4 regions of the Paenarthrobacter ilicis genome follow, and region 1 is predicted to be linked to each of the others. Evidence: riboswitches for the same ligand, from Rfam matches in the RefSeq annotation. Region 1 holds a riboswitch; each other region holds the start of a gene.

What was found. Region 1 has a riboswitch for cyclic di-AMP ahead of JOE60_RS01895 (NlpC/P60 family protein). Riboswitches for the same ligand answer to the same signal wherever they lie in the genome.
Region 2: it holds a riboswitch for cyclic di-AMP, as region 1 does, so the genes downstream of both, JOE60_RS16925 (hypothetical protein) here and JOE60_RS01895 (NlpC/P60 family protein) in region 1, are expected to answer to the same signal.
Region 3: it holds a riboswitch for cyclic di-AMP, as region 1 does, so the genes downstream of both, JOE60_RS04500 (C40 family peptidase) here and JOE60_RS01895 (NlpC/P60 family protein) in region 1, are expected to answer to the same signal.
Region 4: it holds a riboswitch for cyclic di-AMP, as region 1 does, so the genes downstream of both, JOE60_RS03465 (aggregation-promoting factor C-terminal-like domain-containing protein) here and JOE60_RS01895 (NlpC/P60 family protein) in region 1, are expected to answer to the same signal.

The regions. Positions count from the first base shown of each region.
Region 1 is NZ_JAFBCD010000001.1:380,395-384,421, forward strand. Features, by position in the region: gene JOE60_RS01885 (NCS2 family permease) at 38-1,480, opposite strand; gene JOE60_RS01890 (copper resistance CopC family protein) at 1,595-2,227, shown strand; cyclic di-AMP (ydaO/yuaA leader) riboswitch at 2,407-2,569, shown strand; gene JOE60_RS01895 (NlpC/P60 family protein) at 2,574-3,365, shown strand; gene JOE60_RS01900 (NAD(P)/FAD-dependent oxidoreductase) at 3,482-4,027, opposite strand, start outside.
Region 2 is NZ_JAFBCD010000001.1:3,709,551-3,713,577, reverse strand. Features, by position in the region: gene JOE60_RS16930 (PucR family transcriptional regulator) at 1-105, shown strand, start outside; gene JOE60_RS16925 (hypothetical protein) at 277-1,404, opposite strand; cyclic di-AMP (ydaO/yuaA leader) riboswitch at 1,419-1,565, opposite strand; gene JOE60_RS16920 (ATP-dependent DNA ligase) at 1,794-2,864, shown strand; gene JOE60_RS16915 (DUF6480 family protein) at 2,963-3,226, opposite strand; gene JOE60_RS16910 (alpha/beta fold hydrolase) at 3,333-4,027, opposite strand, start outside.
Region 3 is NZ_JAFBCD010000001.1:947,634-951,660, reverse strand. Features, by position in the region: gene JOE60_RS04510 (HNH endonuclease) at 1-10, opposite strand, end outside; gene JOE60_RS04505 (NlpC/P60 family protein) at 423-1,208, opposite strand; gene JOE60_RS04500 (C40 family peptidase) at 1,309-2,058, opposite strand; cyclic di-AMP (ydaO/yuaA leader) riboswitch at 2,063-2,223, opposite strand; gene JOE60_RS04495 (M23 family metallopeptidase) at 2,368-3,201, opposite strand; cyclic di-AMP (ydaO/yuaA leader) riboswitch at 3,206-3,448, opposite strand; gene JOE60_RS04490 (iron-dependent transcriptional repressor DtxR) at 3,656-4,027, opposite strand, start outside.
Region 4 is NZ_JAFBCD010000001.1:727,068-731,094, forward strand. Features, by position in the region: gene JOE60_RS03460 (dolichyl-phosphate beta-glucosyltransferase) at 1-973, opposite strand, end outside; gene JOE60_RS03465 (aggregation-promoting factor C-terminal-like domain-containing protein) at 1,135-1,977, opposite strand; cyclic di-AMP (ydaO/yuaA leader) riboswitch at 1,983-2,139, opposite strand; gene JOE60_RS03470 (sensor histidine kinase) at 2,238-3,764, opposite strand; gene JOE60_RS03475 (response regulator transcription factor) at 3,768-4,027, opposite strand, start outside.

The sequences.
Region 1 (4,027 bases):
GTGTCTGAAACCCCGGACTTGCCCCGCCAGTGAGCGGTTACTTGACGCCGAGCAACTCTTCCACGGTGCCGATGCCGAAGAACAAAAGGAAGGCGGCAGCAACAACCCACATGAGCGGGTGGACTTCGCGGGCGCGGCCCTGGAAGGTGCGGATCAGGACGAAGGAGATGAAGCCGGCGCCCAGGCCATTGGCAATCGAGTAGGTGAACGGCATGAGGGCGATGGTCAGGAAGGCCGGGATACCCACGCCCCAGTCCTGCCAGTCAATCCTGCCCACCTGGGACACCATCATGAAGCCCACCACCACCAAGGCCGGAGCCACGGCTTCGAACGGGACCAGGTTGATCAGCGGGGTGAAGAACATTGCCACCAGGAAGAGGGCGCCGGTGACGATTGAGGCCAAGCCGGTACGGGCGCCCTCACCGATGCCTGCGCCGGACTCCACAAAGATCTGGTTGGAGGAAACCGAGGCGCCGCCGCCCACAATCGCACCCAGGGCGTCAACTTGCAGGACGCGGTCCACGTTGGGGATGTTTCCGTCCTTGTCCACCGTTCCGGCCTCGTTGGCGAGTCCCACCATGGTGCCCATGGCGTCGAAGAAGATGCTGAGCAGGATCACGAAAGCCAGCAGCGCCGCGGCAATGAAACCAAGGTGCTGGAACGCGCCGAACGGGTTCGCCTTGCCGATGAGGGACAGGTCAGGAGCGCCCCATTCAGACAGCGTCGGTGCCACCAGGGACCAGCCGCGGGGGTTCACGTTCTTGCCGTCAAAGCTGGGGCCAATGTGCAGGGTGAATTCGAGGATGGCTGCCAGTGCCGTGGAAACGACGATGCCGATCAGGATGGCGCCGCGGACCTTGCGGACCACCAGCGCGATGGTGAGGATGAGGCCCACGGCGAACACCAGGGTGGGCCAGCCCAGCAGCTTTCCGTCAACACCCAGCCCCAGGGGAACAGTTGTTCCCGCGGCGTCCGGAATGCGGCGCACAAAACCTGCATTCACCAGGCCGATCAGCGCAATGAACAGGCCAATGCCCACCACGATCGCCGTCTTGAGCGCCTCCGGCACGGCCTTGAAGACGGCAGTGCGGAAACCGGTCAATACAAGGATGAGCATGGTGACGCCGGAGAGGACCACCAGGCCCATCATGTCCGGCCAGGTGAGGCCCGGGTGGGAGGCCACGGTGACGGCAACGAAGGCGTTGACACCCAGCCCGGTAGCCACGGCGAAGGGGTGCTTGGCCCAGGCGCCCATGAGGATGGTCAGGATGCCGGCCACGAAGGCCGTGGTTGCAGCCACGGCGGTGAAGCCCAGAGATGCGCCGCTGGAGTCTGCCCCGGAGAGGATCAGCGGGTTCAGGACCACGATGTAGCTCATGGCAAAGAACGTGGCAAAACCGCCGCGGATTTCCCGCGAGTAGGTAGATCCGCGTTCGGAGATCTTGAAGTAGCGGTCGACTGCAGAACCTTGTTTCAGCATGAAGGTCTCCGGGGATTGGGGGGAGTGTTCTCTCAAATCCTATGTTGCCGAATACAGGGGGCCCGGACGATTCGCCTAGTCTGTAAGGAAGCCAACACTAGGAGAAACCGTCCCATGCGTACCGTCCGTCCGCTTCTGGCCGCCGTCGTCGCCGCTCTTGCCTTCGCGTCCGCCCTGCTGTTTTCCGCGGCCCCCGCGTCTGCGCACGACGTCGCCGAATCCTCGGCTCCGGCGAACGGGACCACAGTGGCCACCGTACCGGCGTCGGTCTCCATCACGTTCAACAACCGTCCGCTGGCCATCGGTTCCGGCGTAACGGTCACCGCAGGTGGCCAGAACTGGGCCGACGGCTCGGTCGAGATCATCGATAACCAGGCCGTGCAAAAACTGCGTGAAGGCGCTCCGGCCGGCGAATACACCGTGACCTGGAGGGTTGTCAGCTCTGACTCGCACCCCATCGAAGGCACCTTCACGTTTACGGCCACCACTGGAAGCACGACGGCGACCGGCGGCACCGCTGCAGCCTCGCCGTGGGCCGGGGCTTCTTCGGACACCGTCCCGACGGCGGGCACCGCCGCTCCCGGGACCGGAACCAGCGCTCCGGCGGCGGATGCGTCCCAGCCCTTCCCCTGGAGCATCGTTGTCCTGGCGGTAGTGGCTTTGGCCCTGGTGATTTTCCTGGCTGTTACGGCACGCAGGAAACTTGCTGCGTCCAACGCGCCGGAAGACCGGGATTCCGCGGAATAACTAGGTTTTCTACGTAGCTGCGAAAATCTCGAATCGGTTACCGCGACACGCCCAGATAACAGTTCCCGTTACTTAAATGTGACTTCGGCGTGATCATCGCGTACGGTTGTACCTGTGCCTGTTCCATGTAGCAGGCACTTCCGGCCTGATTGCCTAGCTCTGCCGCAGTCCGGAATCCGTTCGCAGACAAACCTAACGGCAGAGACGGGGAACCCAATTTAGGCCGCTTCCAGCGCGCCTTGGGGTGAAGCCACGATGCTTCCGCTGAACAGCGGGGGATAGTGGCCGGGTGACTCCCATCCGAATCCGACAGCTAACCTCGCAGGCATCGGGAGAGGCTTTTTTCATGTCTTCAAGCATTCTTCGCGGCCGTCGTAAGGCGGACAGCGTACGTCCTAATCCGTTCATCTCCATCTCCAAGGCTGTTGCCAGCAACGCTTCCGGCGCTGGCCGCCAGGCAGCTGTTATCGCGGCAGCTTCGGGCCTTGTCCTGACCGGCTCCATTGCTGCCCACGCAGCTGAAGCTCCGGTTCAGCGCGACTCCAGCCCGGCCACCGTGGCAGAGACCGTCTCGGAGGCACCCACCAAGGTTGTCACCGCACTCTCCACCGCCACCGTCAACTTCGAGCGTCCCGCCGTTGCTTCCGTAGCAGCTCCGGTCATCGAAAAGCCGGCTCCGGTTGTTGAAGCTCCTGTTGTTGCCAAGAAGGCAGCCGTCGCCCCCGCCGCCGCAACGGCTCCCGTTGCCAAGGCTGCTGCAGCTGCTCCCGCCGCTGCTGCTCCGGCTGCTGCACCCGCAGCCGCTGCTCCCGCCGTCGGTGGAGTGAACGCAGCCATGGTTGCTTCCGCTTACGCCCAGATCGGCATCATGCAGGACTGCACCGCCATGGTGGAAAGGGCGCTGGGTTCCGCTGGTATTCCTGTTGGCGACCTCGCCCCCATGCAGTTCATGAACTACGGCCGGGTTGTCAGCGATCCCCAGCCTGGTGACATGATCGTCCAGTCCGGCCACGTAGCCATCTACATCGGCAACGGCCAGGCCATCAGCGGTGGCATCAACGGCAACCAGACGGGTATCCACCCCATCAGCTGGTTGACTGCAACTGGTCCCGTTACGTACGTACGCGCAGGCGCATAAGCCTCACGCTTCAGTTCAAAGGCCGGTGTTCTTCGAGGAATGACTTCCTCGGAGAATACCGGCCTTTGGCGTTAAATTATGTGCGGAAAAGTGTGATGTAGGGTTGCTGCTCGCCGTCAGGCCAGGGCTATGCCGGGTCCGGCCGGGAGCGCCACCTTGGAGGAGATTGCTTGCCCCACGGCTTTCGCTTGCCGGAGCACCTCTTTGGGCGTGGGTGTGATGAGTTCTCCCACTCCCACCAGGTGCATCCCCAGTGCACGCATGGCTGCCGCAAAGTTCTGTCCCACGGCAATTCCCAGCTCGGCCAACATGCGGCGCAGTTGGCTCTGGGCGCAGCGCGTCACCACCACATGGTCTGCCAGCAGGATCCCGTGCGCAGTGTGGACTGCCCATTGGCGGGGTGCTACTTCCAGTGGTCCGGAGGCAAGGCCGTTGCTCAGGCTGGCTGTGGCGACCTTCCTGGCCAGCCCATGGGCAGTCTGCTGGGCTGCGTCAGCGCCCAGGAAATCAAGGCGGACGGCGCGGGTGGTGCTGCGGACATCAAGCTGGTGGCTGGCTGCGTAGTTGCGCAGGTGGCGGAGAATTTCGCTGCGTTCCTGCATGGCGGGATCGGCAACATCGCAGCGTTGGAGCATCCCTGTGTGGGGGGACGATCCGGAACC
Region 2 (4,027 bases), 3.3 Mb from region 1:
CGGATCCGCCAAATCATCGGGGCAGAGCCGTTGAGCGGCGCCATCCGGCTTGAGCTGCACGCCGCGTTGAAGGCGCGCCGATGGGCTGGAAGACCCAGGATCTAGGATCCCAGGATTCCAGGATCCGGGGATTCTAGGACCGCCGGAGTCGCTGGCAGCTCCACCGGCCCCTCCGGAGCCGGAATGTTGCCGTCCGGCTGCTCCTGCAGTACCTGCCATGCCAGCCCACAGGCGCTGTGCGGGGGTCCTGGCGCCCAAAAGCGGGCAACGGCGTGCTCATCCGGTCGTCTTCTTGGCCGCCTCGAGGAGCGACTGAAGGCTGCCCTGGGGCGCAACGGGCGCGCTTTCAGTGCTCGGCTTCCCGCTGGGGCGGGGTTTGGGTGTCTGGGTGACGGTAGGGGTGGGAGTCGGTGTTGGTGTTGGTGCAACCGTGGGTGTCGGCGGCGTGGTGGGCGTTGGAGCAACCGTAGGCGCCGGCGGCGTGGTGATGGTGTCCGACGGGACGTCACCCGGAGCGGGGGCAGGCTGTGGTGGTGCCGGTGATGGCTGGGCCGGCGCCGCGGCGGCAGGGGCGGGGTTGGCGGCCGCTGCCTGCGCGGACGGTATCCAGACCGGTGCGGCCAAGGATACGTGCGGCGTGGGGACCGACGACGGCGACACCGCGGCGGGTGCCTCGGGAACCGTTGCGGGCTGGCCGGCATGGGATGACGCCGACGGGCTGGCCGCCGTGACGTACGAAGCGCGTGGGGCGGGGGCCGCGGATGACGATTGGCGGGCGTCGTCCTGGCCCGCTCCTGCTGCCTCGTGCGACGGGGTTTCCTGTCCGAAGAACGGCATGCCCAAGGCTTGACCCAAGCCACCGGCTGTCAGTGCCAGGCCCAAGGCGCCGGCCACCACTGCCATCCGCTGGCTCATGTGCTTGACCGAGGCGGCCTTCTGCAGCACTGCCTGCGGTTCTCGGCCCAGGGCCATGGCAGGTGCCGAAGCAGCCGTGGAGCCCCGACGGACGGCCCTGCGTGTTTCGTTGCGGCGCACTTCAGTCCCGGGCGTCTCGACGCGTGTGGTTTCGCGCGCCGGTGCGGCTGCACGCGCCGCGATGACGGGGATCACTGCTGTGGCGGGCTCTTCGGACGCGGGTGTTGTTGCCACTGGTGCCATGGACGTTGGTTCTGTTGCCGTGGCGTGGGCGCGCTCCCGCTCTGCAGCCCGTTCGGCGGCCCGCGCTGCTGCACGGGTGGTGGGGGCAGGGGCGGTGGGCGCAGGGGTGGTGGGGGCAGGGGCGGTGGGCGCAGCGGTGGTGGGGGTGCCCGCAGTGTCAGCGTCCGGCGTCGTGGTTGCTGCCCGACGGCGGCCGGTGGGCCTGGGGCGCTCGGCTTCAGTCCGGATACGGCGTGGCTGATCCATGGTTGGGGACATGGTGGTTGCCTCTCAACGCCTTCGAGGTTAGCTGTCGGGTTCGGACGAGGCCGTCCGGCCGCCGTAGCGGCTTCACCCCGAGGGCTTGGAATCCAAGCCCGGGAACTGTGGGTCCCCCGCCTCTGCCGCGGGTCTGGCGGATCCCGGACAGCGGCAGAGCTCGGCGTCGGTCCGGAAGCGGCCCTATGGAGATACGGGTCGCCCTACGACGGTACCTGAGCCGGAAAGTAATGTCACATTAATGTAACGGGCGGTAGGTCTCACAGTCCGTCGCAGCCGCATGACATAAGCTGCGGGGCCGGCGCTGAGTGGCAACACGGGGAAGATATCGCCGGCCAAGGCTGGCTTCGGGGGGCACCGGCAGGTAGACATTGTTTATGGACCTGCCAGTGATGCCACCAGTACCGCCCATGCTCGCCAAGTCGGTCCCGGACATCCCGGATGTAGGGCATCACGAGCCCAAATGGGACGGCTTCCGCACCATCATCTTCAAAGACGGTGATGAGATTGTCCTGGGCAGCCGCAATGAGAAGCCCATGACCCGCTACTTCCCGGAACTCGTGGAGGCCTTCACAGCGAACCTTCCGGACAGATGCGTGATCGACGGCGAGATTGTCCTGATCCAGGGCAACAGGTTGGAATTTGAGGTCTTGCAGCAGCGGATCCATCCGGCAGACAGCAGGGTGCGGATGCTGGCGGAGAAAACCCCGGCGTCCATGGTGGCTTTCGACATCCTGGCGCTGGGGGATGAAGACCTGACCGGCAGGCCATTCTCCGAGCGTCGGGCCATCCTCGAATCGGCACTGGTAAACGCCAAACCTCCCGTCTACGTGACCCCGGCGGTCTCGGAACTGGAGCAGGCCAAGGAATGGTTCATCCAACTTGAGGGCGCAGGGTTGGATGGTGTGCTGTCCAAGCCTTTGGACGGGATCTACCAGCCCAACAAGCGCGTGATGTTCAAAACCAAGCATGTGCGGACCGCGGACTGCGTGGTGGCTGGCTTCCGGTGGCACAAAACCGCCAAGGTGGTGGGCTCCATGCTGCTGGGCTTGCATGACGACTCGGGAAAGCTGCATCACGTGGGCGTGGTGGCGTCGTTCCCGATGGCCAAGCGCGAAGCCCTGGTGGCCGAGTTGGAGCCGTACCAAGTGGAGTTGGAAGACCATCCCTGGGGTGAATGGGCCAAGCAGGATGAATCCCCCGGTGGATCGAGGATGCCCGGAGGCCAAAGCCGGTGGAGCGCGGGAAAGGACTTCACGTTTGTTCCGCTGCGTCCTGAATTGGTGATCGAGGTTGGCTACGACTACATGGAAGGGGACAGGTTCCGGCACACCACCCAGTTCAAGCGGTGGCGGCCGGACCGGACCCCGAAGAGCTGCACGTACTCGCAGCTGGAGGAGCCTGCTGATTACGATCTTGCCGAGATCCTGAACCTGCCCAAAGACTGAGGCGGTGCCGGCCCGCTAAAACGTTGCCGGCCCGCTGCCACGTTGCTGCCCGGCGACGTGGCAGCGGCTCAGCAACGGAATTGCTGCCCAGCGCCCTGCTACTCTTCGTGCCCCTGGTCGCTGCTCATGCTGCCTTCGGCCGGAGGGGTCTCGCCCGGGGGTACTCCGCCTCCGGGTTCCAGGCCGGTGATGTTCCCATCCATGGGGTCCGGGTTTGCCGAGGCAGCGGGATCCTCATCCTCGTCCTGTCGCATGTCGGGGTCTTCGTGGATGCTGTCAGCGTCGGACGTAGTGTCGAATGGTCCGGTGGCTCCGCTCACTCCGAAGGCCTGGGGATCGTTTTCCGGGTCATTGCTGGTCATGGTCAAACCCTTTCGTAAGCAGACTTACTATTTAGCTTGCCCGGCCAGCCTAGCCTGCCCGAACCAAAGGCAACAAGTGGGCCAGTGGCGGGTACCGGCGTCGTGATCAGTTGTGATGCGGAGCGGCAGCGACGAAACTCCGGATGGCGTCCGCCACTGCCTTGGGCCGCATGTGCTGCGCAACGTGACCAACCCCCGAAATCTCCACCAAGCGCCCGTACGCGACGCACCTGGACAGCCGCAATGACCATTCCGGACCCGCAACCTGGTCCCTGCTGCCGCGGAGGACCAGCACGGGTGCCGTGACTCCGGCAAGCCGCTTCTCGGTGGGGTACTGCATCATCACCGGCACTTCGGTGAGGTACCAGCGGGGCCCACAGCGGAAGTAATCGGACACCACGATCCAGTTGGAGGACGCACTCTCCCTCAGCAACCCGTCCAGCGTCAGGGCCAGGGATTGCTGGAAGACGTTCTTGTGCCGCGAGTCCACCACCGGGCCCATCAGCACCAACCGCTGAACCCGTTCCGGTGCATGCAACGCGGCCTCTATGGCGAACTGGGCACCCATGGAATGGCCCACCAGAATGTAGGAGTCGATTCCCCGAGCGGCCAATGCCTCGGCGATAAACGCGCCGTAATCCTCAACCTGGAGTTGGTGGCCGGGCTTGGGCGTGCCCCCAAAACCGGGAAGATCCAGGGAAAAGGTGGGCGCACTGGCCGCCAGGCCAGCATGGAGCCGCGCCATGTACCGGTGCGAAACTCCGATGCCATGGATCAGTACATACGCGGGCCCCTCCGTGG
Region 3 (4,027 bases), 570 kb from region 1:
GTGTGCGCATGCACGTACCTCTTCACGGCCGCACCCGTCAGGGGCACGAGGGCCGGCTGCCCTCTGCATGTACGGGCTGTGGATCGACAAGATAAGGGTAAGCACTCATATGCCGTATCAACGAATTATTCTTGCGTTTCCGCGGGCGGGTCGCTGAATGTTCATGCGTGGTTCATTAAGTGTGGCTGAATCCGGGCGTCCGGAGTTGCGTGCCGTCGCCACCTACTTTGAAACCGGAACCCCTGCGCCGCGCCGATATTCCGGGGGTGTCGCAGGGTCTTGAGTAGCAATGTGGGTGGTGGCGGCACGGCCTGACAAGGGCATTGAACCCGGGCTGCGGGGGCTATGCCAGGCAAAGGGCTGTTAAAAGCAGGACACCCCGCCGGCCTGGGCCTGCGGGGTGTCCTGAAGAAAAGTTGTTATCAGCCGTTGACGCGGATGAAGACCGGGCCGGAGCCCACGTTGACGCTGAACAGCGCCGTGGTGGAGCCGTTCCAGCCGCCGTGAACAGCCATGCCGTTGCCGACATAAACGGCGATGTGCGCCTGTCCGGCCAGACCGCCATTGGCGTAGTAGGCGAGGTCGCCCGGCTGGGCTTCAGCAGCGCTGACCGTGCGGCCCAAAGAAAGGTAGCCTGCGGGCCAATCGTGGAAGTGGATGCCCACTGCAGCCAACGAGTTGGTGACCAGCATGGTGCAGTCCTGGGTTACACCCAACTGGGCGTAGGCTGCGGCAGCAATTGCTGCACCGATGCCGCTGGAGGCTGCAGGTGCCTTGGCAGCAGCAGGTGCTGCGCTGCTCACGGCAACGTTGGCAGTGCTGGTGGAAGCGGTGGTGGTGGCCGTTGCCTTGGTCTCAGCCTTGGCTTCTGCCGCCGGAGCCTTCTTCTCCACGGGAGGCGGTGCCTGAACCGTGGTGACCACGGGACGCTCGTAGGAGATGTCCACGGTGGAGTCAGCGGCGATGGTGGACTGGACCACGGCCTGGACGTCCAACGTGGAAGTGGAGGTGGACTCGCGGTCAACCTTGGTGTCTGCTGCGTTGGCAGCGATACCGCTGGTCAGGACCAAGCCGGAAGCTGCAGCGATGACTGCAGCCTGGCGGCCAACAGTACCTGCGTTGCCGCTGACAGCCTTGGCAATCATGGCAAGCGAGCTGGTCTTGGGGGCCTCGGCTCGATGCCGTGCAATGTTCTGTGCACTGGTCATGATTTTCTCTTTTCGTGTCCACGGGCAGGTGGGGTTGCACGCGGGTATTGGGTGCGCCAGCACTTGGGGGCATGCTGGCTCACCCCGAACCGGATATTTTCTAGCGGAGGGTAAAGAAGGAGGAGGTGCCTGTGGAGGCTGCCGAGTGCAGGAGCGTTCCCTGGCCCGGGTTCAAGGCGCTGATCATCATGCCGTTGCCAACGTAGATGCCAACGTGTGCGCCGCCGTTCTGCATGACCAAGTCACCAGGCTGGGGGTTGCTGGTGGGCTTCATGGCAGTCCATGCGTTGACGCGGGGGATGCTGATGCCGGCCTGGGCGTAGACCCACTGGGTGAACCCGGAGCAGTCCCAGCCGTTGGGGGTGGTGCCGCCCCATACGTAGGGGTGGCCGATTCCGGTGTACGCAATGGCGGCGAGACCCGAAGCAGATGCACTGGAAGCTGAAGACGGAGCGTCGGCGGATTTGGCCGTGACGTCACCGGCGGTTGCCTGGGTGTCGTTGGAGGCTGCGCGCTGGGTGGTGGTCTGCGCTGCGCGCTGGACAACCTTGGGAGCCTCTTTGGTAACCACTACGGGGCTTTCGAAGGCAACCGTGGCGGTGGGCTCGGCGGTGACGACGGCGGTGGCCACCAGTTGCTGGGTGCTGGAAGCTTCTGCTTTGGAGACGTCGGTGTCGGCAGCAGTGGCCGGGAGGCCAACGCTGAGGACGAGGCCTGATGCTGCTGCCAGGACTACGGCCTGACGGCCAACGGAACCGGCATTTGACGAAACAGCCTTGGAAAGAGTGTTCAAGGGGTTCGTGCGAACCGTTTCAGCGCGATGGCGCGCAGGGGTAGTGCGTGATGACACGTAGGTAGCCTCTCCCAATGCCTGCGAGGTGAGCTGTCGGATTCGGATGGGAGTCATCCGGCCGCGCTGCTTCGAAGAAGCTTTGCGACTTAACCCCAAGGCCTCCTGATGAAGGCCATAAGTGGTTCCCCCGCCCCTGCCAGACGATTTATGCGAACGGATCCCGAGTAGTGGCAGAGCTAGGCAATCCACTCGAGTGCACCGGCCCCCTAAACAGCCGATGCGCTTTGAACGGTACAACAGTTGAACGCGAATGTCACATTCAGGTCACGGTGTGTCTCCAAATTCGAGAGACAACCATCAACTGGCTTAGAGCCAGCCCATGGGGTCTACAACTTCGCCATTGACCTGAACCTCGAAGTGGAGGTGGCAGCCAGTGGATGCGCCCGTGGTTCCGCTGAGCGCAACGGTATCGCCGCGCGTCACGGTGTCCCCCACCTTGACGGTGAAGGAAGACAAGTGGTTGTACGTGGTTTCGAGGCCGTTGCCGTGATCGATGACCACGCGGTTGCCTCCCCCGTACTCGTGCCAGCCGGCGAAGGTGACCTTGCCGGTGGCAGCAGCGTGGACAGCCGTGCCGCACTGGGCAACGAAGTCCTGGCCGCGGTGGAAGTCACCCGTGCCGCCCGTGAGGGGGCTGACGCGGTAGCCGAAGGGCGATGCCGTAGTCAGGGTGTCCAGGGGGCTGGCCATGGTGCCTACCGACGAGGCGCGCTGGATGCTGCCGGCGGACTGGGCGCTCAGCAACTGCTTGAGCTTGCCGTCCGGGTCAGCGGCCGTAGCGACGGCTGCGCGGCTGAAATCGATCTTGGCTGATGCTGCGGCGGAAACCTCGGGCTGGCTGCCGGCGGCGGCAACAGCCAGCGCAGACTCCGTCTGGCCTGATTCCGACGTCGCCATGACCGGGCTGGTCGCTGGCAGACCGACAGTCAGGGCAAGGCCGGTAGCGGCAAGCGCTACTCCGGCTTTCTGCCCGACGCCACTGGCTGCAGCGAAGTCGGCAACCTGGCGCAATGGGCTCTTACGGCGGCGGACTTGGCGCTCGGTGTCGCGGGGCCGGATCTCCATTGTGGCGCGGGCTGGCCGCAGCTCAACAGCGGGGCCGGACGCGCGGCGGCGGCCCCTGACGTTCTGCGATGTCAAACTCTGTTCCTCTCTGAAAAGCCTACGAAGTTAGCTGTCGGATTCGGGTCAGAGAGTTCAAAGACCCGGTCCGCACGAAGCGCTCACGGCACAGGGGTATCCCAGGAAGGGACCTGCGTCAGTGGGTACTTCTGCTGCGGACTTCACCCCAAGGCTGCTTCTTTAGACAGCCGCTTGTGGTTCCCCCGCCTCTGCCAGTGCTGGATGACACACCTCATCCGCTGGCAGAGCTCGGCTCCGGATAAGGTAACGCTTTGGTATCAGCGCTAGTAGTTAACTATAGGGGATTAAGTCCCGTAGTAATAAATTCGTTATCAACAGGAATCGCCGTGATCGAGGGGCCGCTGTATCACCTATCCCGGAAAACCGCAGGTCACGGACGTGGGCGCGGAGAAAAAGTGAAACCGCACACGGCTCTCAGGGGCGCGTGGTTACTTCCGGTTAAGGGTGTCCCTCAGTTGAGCGAGACGAAGACGTGCGCAGCTACCTCGGGGGGCAGTTCCAGCGCACCTTCGATCCCGGGAACCCGCACGGAGATGTACTCCCCAACCCGGGCCAACGACACGGCAGCCCCCGGGCGGATTCCGCCTTCGTCCAGCTGGGTCAGGAGCTCGGGCTCCACCTGGATGGGTTCAGCGAGGCGGCTGACAACCACGCGGGAATCAGAGCCGTATCCATCCATGGCCTGGAGAAGGTTGACATCAGGCCGCGGGAAAGGCTGCGCAGGCAATCCACCCAGTGCTTCCAGCCCCGGAATCGGGTTGCCGTAGGGAGACTCTGTGGGATGCTCCAGAAGTTCATACAGGCGGCGCTCCACACGCTCACT
Region 4 (4,027 bases), 350 kb from region 1:
GGTTCCGCAACAGATATCCGGCCCACGTGGCCAGTGCCAGTCCCACAAGGTTGGCCGGGAGTGGGCTCATGAAACTGCCGCAGGCAAGGAAAATTCCCGCGTACATCAGGGCCCAAGCACCGGCGCGGAGGAGGCGCCCCGGCCAACCGGTCCGGCCCGGGGCCCCACCAAAAGCAGCCTGCAACTCCCTGACGGGGACATCGCCGCGGCGGAGGCTTCGGTTCAGGCGCACCATTCCGCGCAAGTCCGCAAGCGCAGTACGTACGACGTCGACACGTGGGTCGGGCTGTTCGGTCCAGTCGACGGGGACTTCATGGATACGGAGGCCGGAGCGTTCCGCAATGACCAGCAGTTCGGTGTCGAAGAACCAGCCGTCATCCGTGGTGTACGGCAGGATGCGTTGCGCCACATCTGCACGGATGGCCTTGAAACCGCACTGGGCGTCGGAGAATCGTGCCCCCAAGGTACCGCGCAGGAGCGAGTTGCAGCTACGGGAAATAACCGCGCGCAGGGCACTGCAGGTCACGCGCGAGGATGAGGCTGAACGGGTTCCGATAGCCAGATCGGAGTGCCCGGAAATCAGCGGGGCCAGCAGGGGAGCCAACGCGGAGAGGTCCGTGGACATATCGGCTTCCATGTAGGCCAGGACCGGTGACGGGGATGCCAACCAAACATGCCGAAGGGTCTTTCCCCGGCCTCTTTCCGCGAGCCGGACCACCACCAGTTCTGGAAGTTCACGGGCCAGGCGCTCCGCTATCCGCAACGTGCCGTCGGTGCTTGCATTGTCAGCCACAGTGATGCGGAACGAGTACGGCAGCCAGTTTTTCAGGTGCCCGTGCAGCCGGCGGAGGTTATCCTCAATCCGGCTCTCCTCATTGAAGACGGGCACGGTCAGGTCCACCACCGGCACGGGGACCATGGTGTTCACCGGCCGTTGCCGCTGGGGAACGGGTGCTGGATGAGTGAGCGTCATGCATTCAGCATGGAACCGCCGTTTATGTGTGCTGTAGGCGCAAGCTGTGACTCCACTGTGAGCACCTTAAAAGCCGAAAGCCGCCCCCTTTTCCGCTGTCCGCACCAGTGGGAACCGGTGCGAATGGCGGAAAAGGGAGCGGCGATCCGAAAGGGTGTGGCTTAGTACCAGTTGTGCGACAAGTGGAAAGCCAGGGCAGCGGACGGCGAACCGTAACGCTCCTTGATGTAGTTCAGGCCCCACTTGATCTGGGTCTGGTAGTTGGTCTGCCAGTCAGCGCCGGCCGAGGCCATCTTGCCAGCCGGGAGGGACTGGACAATGCCGTATGCGCCGCTGGACGCGTTGGTAGCAGTGGTCTTCCAGTTGGATTCCTTCTCCCACAGCGTGTTCAGGGCGGTCATTTCGCCCTGGCCCCAGCCGTAGCTGCCCAGGATGCTTGCAGCGTAGGCCTTGGCGGCGGCGGGATCGTCAACTGCCTTGGGAGCTGCGGCTGCGGCGGCTGCCTCAGCGGCGGCGGCAGCAGCGGCGTCGGCGGCTTGCTTGGCAGCGGCATCAGCAGCAGCCTTGTCAGCTGCGGCCTGAGCGGCGGCTGCCTGATCTGCGGCGGCCTTCTCTGCTGCAGCCTTTTCGGCTGCGGCCTGGTCAGCGGCGGCCTTGTCGGCAGCAGCTTTCTCAGCGGCGGCCTTGTCCGCAGCAGCACGGTCGGCGGCACCCTTTGCGGCGGCGGCGTCCATGGAAGCAGAGATCTCGGCGGACTTGTTGGTGCTCACGTTGGCAGCTGCCTGCGTCCCGGCAACACGGGTGGCCTCGGGGAGGTTCAGGGCAGCGTTGGCGGCCGTTCCCAGCGATGCAACGCCCAGTGCGGCAGCAACCACACCGGCAACTACCGACATGCGGTGGCTGGACTTACCCTGGCGGGCGGCGTTCTTAAGGACTGCCTGCGACTTGTTGTTTTCATCGCGGTGGCGCGCAGAAGGGCGCGCCGGATCGTTAAATTCAGACATGTGTTGTGACCTCTCAGCGCCTGCGGAGTTAGCTGTCGGGTTCGGATGAGGTCATCCGGCCGCGCGTCACGCTGCGGCTTCACCCCTAGGGCGGCACATTGCCAGGCCCGGAGACTGTGGGTCCCCCGTCTCTGCCTCAAAGAAGAACGGACTCCGGGAAGTGGCAGAGCTCGGCGCATCCCGGATGTGGGTCCTTGGGGAAACCCACCCTTTCGACGGTACAGGAGGATTCCCCGGAAGTCACATTTAGGTAACAGAGATCACGACGCCGGTGAGTCGCCTTGCAGGCCCGGCTGACTTTCCCCGGTGCTTACGGTGGGAAGTCGCAGGGCGAACTCTGTGCGCCCGGGCCGGGACGTCACTTCCACGGTGCCACCATGGGCGGCAACAATCGAATCCACAATGGAAAGGCCCAGTCCGGAAGTCCCTTCCGACCCCGATCTCGCTGCGTCAGCGCGGGCAAAACGGGAGAAGATCCGGGTTTGGAAGTCTTCCGGAATGCCGGGGCCGTTGTCCGTCACGGTCACCACCGCACTGCCATCGGCGGAGAGCATCACGCCCGTGACCACCGTGGTTCCGCGGTCCGTGTGCTTGCGGGCGTTGGACAGCAGGTTGGCCAGGACCTGGTGCAGCTGGGTGGCGTCACCGCGCACTGTGATGGGTTCATCGGGAAGCTTCAGCTGCCAGGTGTGGTCCGGCGCCATGACTTTCTCGTCGCTGACGGTTTCGATCACCAGCTGTGTCAGGTCCACATCCGCCATTTTGACGGGCTGCCCCTCGTCCAGCCTGGCCAGCAGCAGCAGGTCTTCAACCAGCGTGGTCATGCGCTCCGATTGGCTCTGGACCCTTGCCAGCGACTTGCGGCCATCGTCGGTGAAGGTCTCGGTCATCCTCATCAGCTCGGTGTACCCACGGATGGCTGTCAGGGGAGTGCGGAGTTCATGCGAGGCATCAGCAACAAACTGCCGGACTTTGGTCTCGCTTTCCTGCCTGGCCTCCAGTGCGTTGGCAACATTGTTGAGCATCAGGTTCAGGGCGTGGCCCACACTGCCCACTTCCGTCCCCGGATGGGAGGCGGATGGTGGTACCCGCACCGCAAGTGCCACCTCACCGGCGTCCAGGGGCAACCGCGAGACTTTCGTGGCTACTTCGGAGAGCTGTTCCAGGGGCCGCATGGTCCGCCGGATGATCACGGTGCCTAGCAGGCCAATCACCAACAAGCCGCCCAGCGATACCACCACCATGGTCCACACCAGTGAGGCCTCGGCGCTTTGCTTGTCGGACAGCGGCAGGCCGGTAACAATTACATCGCCATCGTTGGTGCCGACGGCCACCAGCCGGTAATCACCGTTGGACAGGGAGCGGTCCGCCGGCTGGCTGTTGGTGGGCAGGCTCAGCAGGACCTGCTGGTCGGCGGCGGACAGTGAGACGCGGTTGCCCTTGGCGTCAATCAGTCCCGAGCTGCTGACCTCTGATCCGTCAATCCTTGCGTTCAGTGTGCCGGCGGCCTGTCCGCGGGCCTCCAGGGGATCCGGCCTGCCGGAGTTCGGGAAGTTCGACGGCGGCCTGCCGAAAGTATTTGCGCGGCTGGAGGCCTGCTCCAATTGCCTGTCCAACTGACGGTTGAACACGTTGTCCATGGAGGCGTAGCTGACAATGCCCACAGCTCCGCAGATGGCCACGAGGAGTGCCATGGCCACCAGGACCAAGCGGGTCCGCAGGTGCCAGGTGGAGGGGTTGAGCCAGCTGCGCCCTGTGCGTTTGGCTACTCCGGAGAGGGTGCTCAAGTCCTAGTCCGCAGGCTTGATGACGTACCCGGCACCGCGGATGGTGTGGATCATGGGTGGGTGGTTAGCCTCGATCTTCTTCCGCAGATAGGAAATGTAGAGCTCCACAATGTTGGCCTGTCCACCAAAGTCGTAGTCCCACACGCGGTCCAGGATCTGGGCTTTGCTGATCACCCGTTTGGGATTTTCCATGAGGTAGCGGAGGAGCTCGAACTGCGTGGCGGTGAGCGGAATGTCCTCCCCGGCGCGCGTCACTTCCCTGG